DNA from 3 places in the Arthrobacter sp. ZGTC212 genome. Region 3 is predicted to be linked to each of the others. Evidence: predicted binding sites of a transcription regulator. Region 3 holds the regulator's gene; each other region holds the start of a gene.

Region 1 (2,261 bases), on a different contig from region 3:
TAACGCACAGCGTTGGTGAGGATGGCCGGCAGTTGCATTTCATCCGCCAGGCGGAGCATGCGCACGGCGTGGGCCAGGCTGAGGTTGGTCCCCGGGGCGCTGAGGTGGGCCACCACCTCCACGGCCAGTGATGCGCGCGGCAGCGTCTCCTGCCAGCGGCGAAAGAGTGTGCGGGCGACGGCGTAGCTGCGGCTGCGCATGGCGGTGCCGACGTCGGAATGCGGTCCCACCAGGACGGTCAGGAGCGGCTCGTGATTAGTGTCACCGCCGGTTCCGGGGCCGCGGGCACCGGAGCCCTCACCGCCGTCGTCGCCCGCTGCCCGTGACGCCAGCTGCGCCATGGTCACCCCCACCGGTTTGCTGCCCTTGCGTGCCGCGGACGCTGAGGTGCCGGCGTGTGCATCGGAAATCAGCCGGCACAGCGCGCGGTAGCCGGCCCCCTGCCGACGGCCGCGGGCCAGGACCACAACTCTTCCGGTGACCGGCCGGGCACCGGAAGCATCCGGCTCCCCCAGCACCGCCAGATCCACCCCCACAATCGGATCAACGCCGGCGTCCATGCAGGCGCGCAGGTGCTTGACCGTTCCGAACAGCCCGTCACGGTCGGTGCAGGCGAGCGCGTCTGCACCGTCGGCCGCAGCGGCCTGCGCCATTTCCTCCGGCCAGGACACTCCGTAGTGGGCGCTGAAGGCGGTGGCGGCATGCAGATGGGTGAAGCTCATATCCGGCAGTTCCTAGGCGCTTTCCCGCAGGGCGTCATGGATACGGATCAGGCGCCAGCGGCCGGAGCTGATGTCATGCGAGAGATCCAGGGTGCGCAGCGGCGAACGCGGGGTCAGCCGGGCCTGTACCCGCCAGATCTCTGAATCCACCAGCCCCGGACCGCGCCCGCGTTCCGCCCGGGCTTCCTCATCCCACCAGTTCCGGCGCTCATACCAGCGCACGGGATCCGCTGCCACCTTGTAGGTGCGGCCGCTCCAGACAAGCCGAAGCGGCTGGCCGGCGGGTGAGCACACCACCTCTACCGCCTCACTGAAGACACCCATTCCAGCTTCCTCCCAGCCGCAGGCGTGCCCGCACCCAAGCCGTCGCGGCGGCCAAAATTGGTTTGTGGACAGCAACTAATTCGAACATATGTTCTAACAGTTTCCAGTGTACGGCCATCATCTGACAATCGGCACTCCCGCCGCCGGATTCCTCCGCGGACGCCCCTAAGCTTCCTCCCCCGCTTCCGTCCGGACCTCGGTGGACAGCGGCGTCTCCCGGATAAACAGGCACAGCACCAGGGCTACTGCGACAATGGGCACACTGAGCAGGAAGATCGGCGGCAGCGCGTGTCCAAAGGCCGCGCCGATGAAATCCTGCACCGGCGCCGGCAGACCGCGCAGCGTCGCCGGGCTCAGGGAATTGATGTCCCCGCCCACCGCTGCCCCCGCCCCCTGCGGCGCCGCGGCAATCTCATTGCCCAGGCGGTGGATGAAGATGGAGCCGAACAGCGCAATGCCAAAAGAGGCACCGATCTGCCGGAAATAGTTCGCCGCGGAAATTGCAGCCCCCATGTCCCTGCCGGGGACGCTGTTCTGCACAATCAGCACCAGGTTCTGCATCAGCATTCCAATGCCCAGGCCCATCACCAGCATCCCCAGCGCCGTGAAGCTGTACGGCGTGGTGTCGGAAATCCGGGACAGCAGCACCAGCCCCGCAATGATCACCGCGCAGCCCAGGATCGGATAGATCTTGTACTTTCCCGTGCGGGAAATCAGCTGGCCGGTGCCGATGGAGGTGAGCAGCAGCCCGCCCATCATCGGCAGCATCATCAGTCCGGATTCGGTGGCAGTGGCCCGGTTGACCATCTGCAGGAAGGTGGGCAGGTAGGAAATGGTGGAGAACATGGCGATGCCCACGGAGATGCCCACCAGCACGGGCAGCAGGAAGTTCCGGTTGCGGAACAGGCCCAGCGGCATGATCGGCTCCCGGGACTTCAGCTCCACCCGCACAAATGCCGCACCCGCAGCCAGGGTCAATGCGGCCAGAGCCAGGATCTGCGGACTTGACCAGGCATAGGTGGTGCCCGCCCACGTGGTGAGCATGATCAGGGCGGCGCTCGCAACGGCCAGCAAGGCAGCGCCGGCGTAGTCCAGCCGCGGGCGGGCTCCCTGGGGTTTGGCCAGGTGCAGGGAGGTGACGACGACGGCGAGCGCCACCGCTCCGATGGGCAGGTTGATGTAGAAGACCCACCGCCAGGACCAGGCATCGGTGAT
Region 2 (2,261 bases), on a different contig from region 3:
TCACCGGAATCCATGACAACGGCATCCATGACACCCGCGGGCAGCACCCCGGCCAGCAACGCCCGGTCCGTCATGATCAACTGCACTTCCACCCGCACATCCTCCGCCCGCGCCTGCCCCGTGACCCGCTCCACCAACGTATCGGCCATAATCTGACCCCGGCCCCGGCAATCCCCGGCAGCACGCAACCGGTCAGCTTCCCGCGACAACGCCGCGAACACCCCCACCCCCTGGGCCACCGGCAACAACCCCGTCAAATACGTCATCGTGTCCGGCGCCGGACGACACGACACATACCGGCCCTCAACCGCCTTCGCCGCTCGGTTCACCACCGACTGCGGATCCAACCCGTACGCCACCGACCTCACCCGGGCTATCAGTGCCCGATCACCCAGGGCCTCCAACCCCGCCAGGTTCCCGGCCACCACCTCGTCCACCCGGCCCCGGTCCTGCCGGGACAGGCACGCCGTCTCCCGCACCAACAATGTCGCCCGCCACTCACTGAGCACCCCCACACTCAAAGCGTGCAGGGTATGCGGCATTTCCGTGGTCAGGATCTTCGCCAAACCCAGCAACCGGTTCCCCCGGTGCGGGGACTCCCGGCGGGCCAACCCGATCTGCGCGCCCACACCCCGGCCCAACTCCTCCGCCGTCAGCCCCGCCCGGGCCTGCGCCCGGCGGGTCGAGGCATCAAACGCCGCCGCAGCCCGAGCCTGCGCCGCTGCAGCCGCGGACTTCAACTCCTCCAGCAACCGAATCTCATCAATCAACCGCACCCGCTCAGCAGCCTCCAACACCTCCACCGACGCCGACTCAACAGCCGGGGCAACAGCCTGCTCTCCGCCGTGACCGCAGAGGCGAGCGCTGCCGACAGAAGTCCTCCCTTCAAGGGGAGGCTGACCTGGGATGACTGCGGTCTTCAATCTGGAGCCTCCGTGCCGTTCAGTCTTCACGAGTAGTACATATGTTCTATTTTAGCTTCTGGGCCCGGCACAATTGGATGGCGGCCCTACTCAAGTTTCTTCGAAAAAGTACTGGTTTTCTGGCGCCCGGACTGAGTGCCGCGGGTTTCATAACGTTTGCCCTGAGGTACCTTTCACGTACATTTCACCTAACGTCGAAAACCCGTCGCATGGAAGAAGGCCCAGTGGACCACCGTCGCGTTCCCATCCCCGTCCGGCTGTTTCCCGGATGGGCCGAATCTCCTGTTTGGCTCCCTGGCGGTCCCGTCGACTTCGGGGACTCACAGCTTAGTGAACAGCTCAAAGCGGACCTGGCCGCTTGGGAAACCCGCTACTACGCCTCGCTTACGGATGCGACAGCCGACGGTGACAAGACAGCACCCCAGCGTAAGGACCGAGCCCACGGGGAGCGGGGAAGAACGTTGGCCGCTCAAATTGCAGCAGAGCTGGGGAGTGACTTTGTTGTGAAGTTCGAGAACGGCAAGGGAAAGAGCCGCACAATTCGCAGCAGTGCGCCTGCAACAAATCCTGCGGCCGCGCGAGCCTTCACCTCCAGATATGAGGACGCAAATTCCGATGCCGAAAAGCTCGGAAGTGCCGGTGGACAGTGGGAAGCCTATGCACCGCTGTCCGGTGCCCGCCTCGGCAACCCCACCGGCAGCAGTCCCAACAACGGCGTCACCCAAGCTCTGGCCGGTTTGAACGGCCTCAGCGCCGGAACCACCTCCAGCGAAGCCCTGGCGTTTTTCGATTCCCTCCCGCCGGTGGGCATCAACGAACTCACCGGCTCATGGCAGGGAGCAGAAGTGCCAACCGGTCATCCGCTCGACGGCGTTCTGGGCAGCTTCGGGTGGCAGGGAAAGAGATTCGAGGGCCCCGAGTCCGCACACCCGCTGGTCTTCAGCGGCAGGGACGGTCACCTCTTCGAGGTGAATCCGTGGTTTGTTCCGCTGCGGACAGCCCTGAAGCTCGGCCCCGTCCTGCGCCGTCCGGCCGCCGGCCGCGTCATCCGCCCGTTGCTGCGCCTGCTCCGAACGACACAGCCGAAGGCCAGACTCCGCATGATGGAGTACCGCGGCGTGGTCTCAGCCACCATGATCTACGATTCCCTGCCAATCAACGATGCCTTTCGCAGAGTGGACGCGAACACGCTGCTCGGGGCAATGGACATGCCTGGACCCCATCCTCCCTTCATGTTTACGCTTGTGAGGATCAGCTAGCGGCAGCTTCGCGCCCGCCTCTGTCCCTTGCCCCACGCTGCCGCAGCTGTGACAGTATCCCTGTGCACCGGAACCTTCC
Region 3 (2,261 bases):
GTTGCGGGCTCAGCGTTGTTGCAGGCTCAGCGTTGTTGCGGACTCAGCGTTCAACGGGGATGTAAAGCTGAGCACCAACGATGAGGCGGGATTCAGTCAGGTTGTTGAGTTCCATGATGTCTTCCATGACATCCCGCGGGTCACGCTCAGGAGCGAACTCCTGTGCCAGGCCCCACAGGGACTCACCCGCAGCCACACTGACCTGGACGGTTCTTGTCACGTCCGGCCCCCCGCTGGAGGCCATGGCGGGAGCGGTGAAGAAGCCCAGCACAATGAGCGCAGCCGCCGCGGCGAGCATCAGCGGGAGGCCGATGAAAACCAAACGGCCCCTGCGGGTCAGGTGCAGCGAGTTCGTCTTGACCGGCAGGGAAGGATTTGAAGGCCGGGAATCGAGGTGCTGTGAGGGAGATGTGCTTGACGCAACTGTGTCTGAAGCAGCTGTCTGGATTGAAGCAGCTGGATGACTTGAATCAGCTGTTCGAGCTGTCGGGACTGTTTGGGTTGTCATTGCAACGCCTTTCCGGTTCGATGGCTGCGGGAAAATACCCGAAGCCATATTCGAACGATTGGAAGCTGATCGACTTACCCGAACCTCCGCTGAGGGCGGCTGTCGAAAGTATGTTCGATTTCTGCTGAGTTATTTCTAGCACCTATCTACTAATAAAGTCGAGACTCGCTCGAACAAATGTTTGAAAACACCGCACTGCTCGCTTAACGTTGAGGACAAGAGGGAACCTTCAACGGGTTCTGCGGATCGACTCGAAGCCCAGGCGTCGGAGCGGTTCCCCAGGATCACTGAATCAGCTGCCTCTGACATAACCGCCGGAACGGCTTGCACGGCCAATACGTCCCGGCTTGTACCGATTAGACATTTACCGACCAGCCCCGGCATTGCCGGGACCAGCTGACCCGAAGGGAACCCGACGTGGCCCGCAGGACTGCTTCCGAAGACAGCACCAACAAACCAGCTGCCACAGGCACCCGTGCGCGCGCCAAGGGGCTCACCCCCAGGCAGAAGACCGTCCTGGAGATGATTCAGCGGTCCGTGAGCACCAACGGCTATCCGCCCACCATGCGCGAAATCGGCGACACGGTTGGCCTGGCCAGCCTGTCCAGCGTGACCCACCAGCTCATGCAGCTGGAGAAGCTCGGCTACATCCGCCGTGATCCGAAGCGCCCCCGCGCCATGGAAATCCTCATTCCCCTGATGCTCCGTGACGGATCCTCCGGTACGGCAGCCGAAGAGGCGCCGGGACGCCCCGGCTCCGGCACGGACAACAGCCCTTCAGCCGGCGCTTCGGGGCACACCGCAGACCAGCGTGAAGAGGGCGCAGGCTCAACCCCGGCACTGGCCTCGGTAACCGAGCTTGCCACCTCCGTTGATACAGCCATGGTGCCGCTGGTCGGCCGCATCGCTGCCGGCGGACCCATCCTTGCGGAGCAGGTGGTGGAGGACATCATGCCGCTGCCCCGTCAGCTGGTGGGACACGGTGACCTTTTCATGCTGAAGGTTTCGGGAGACTCCATGGTTGATGCCGCCATCTGCGACGGTGACTGGGTGGTTGTGCGCCGCCAGCCGACAGCTGAGAACGGTGACATTGTGGCTGCCCTCCTCGACGATGAAGCCACGGTCAAGACCTTCCGGCAGCGCAACGGCCACACCTGGCTGTTGCCGCAGAACACGCGGTACGAGCCCATTGTGGGCGATCACGCCGTCATCATGGGCAAAGTTGTCTCGGTGATGCGCGCTCTTTAGCCCACGTCCCGGCGGGATCCCTGCAACGGAAAGCACGCAAATGGCGGCCGGAAATCTTCCGGCCGCCATTTGCCTGTCCATGTCTTTGCTGCCCGGCCTCACTGGGCCGCAGAGTGCCGCGGGTTACGTCCGCAGCCCGCCTACCCCGCCGACAGCTCCTCGGCTGCCGACTGCTCTGCGAGCCGGCCCAAAACCGAGAGCACCACGGAGCGGTCCGTGGTGGACCAGAACGGCGGCAGCGCTGCGCGCAGGAAGCCCCCATACCGGGCCGTGGCCAGCCGGGAGTCCAGGACAGCCACCACACCGCGGTCCCCCGCCGCACGAATCAGGCGCCCGGCGCCCTGTGCCAGACGCACGGCGGCATGGGTCGCCGCCACGGACATGAACCCGTTGCCTCCGGCCTTGGCCACTGCTCGGGTGCGGGCGGTCATCAGCGGGTCATCGGGACGGGGAAACGGGATGCGGTCGATGAGGACAAGCCGGCACGCGGCTCCGGGAACGTCCA

Evidence for each region. Region 3 encodes LexA, which represses DNA repair genes until DNA is damaged. Its sites were predicted from a motif close to TCGAACANNTGTTCGA; they were not measured.
Region 1: CXQ89_RS10935 (DUF6504 family protein) is a predicted target of LexA. The motif match lies at 1,127-1,142, and genes of this name have one in related genera.
Region 2: CXQ89_RS08765 (HNH endonuclease signature motif containing protein) is a predicted target of LexA. The motif match lies at 957-972, and genes of this name have one in related genera.

The regions. Positions count from the first base shown of each region.
Region 1 covers NZ_PJIJ01000002.1:928,180-930,440, forward strand. The annotation lists gene CXQ89_RS10930 (DNA polymerase III subunit alpha) at 1-722, opposite strand, end outside; gene CXQ89_RS10935 (DUF6504 family protein) at 735-1,046, opposite strand; gene CXQ89_RS10940 (MDR family MFS transporter) at 1,212-2,261, opposite strand, start outside.
Region 2 covers NZ_PJIJ01000002.1:438,794-441,054, reverse strand. The annotation lists gene CXQ89_RS08765 (HNH endonuclease signature motif containing protein) at 1-797, opposite strand, end outside; gene CXQ89_RS08760 (DUF4334 domain-containing protein) at 1,385-2,182, shown strand; gene CXQ89_RS08755 (putative protein N(5)-glutamine methyltransferase) at 2,245-2,261, shown strand, end outside.
Region 3 covers NZ_PJIJ01000003.1:700,832-703,092, reverse strand. The annotation lists gene CXQ89_RS18975 (LysM peptidoglycan-binding domain-containing protein) at 44-322, opposite strand; gene CXQ89_RS18450 (hypothetical protein) at 415-636, shown strand; gene lexA (transcriptional repressor LexA) at 1,031-1,756, shown strand; gene CXQ89_RS15375 (ATP-dependent DNA helicase) at 1,897-2,261, opposite strand, start outside.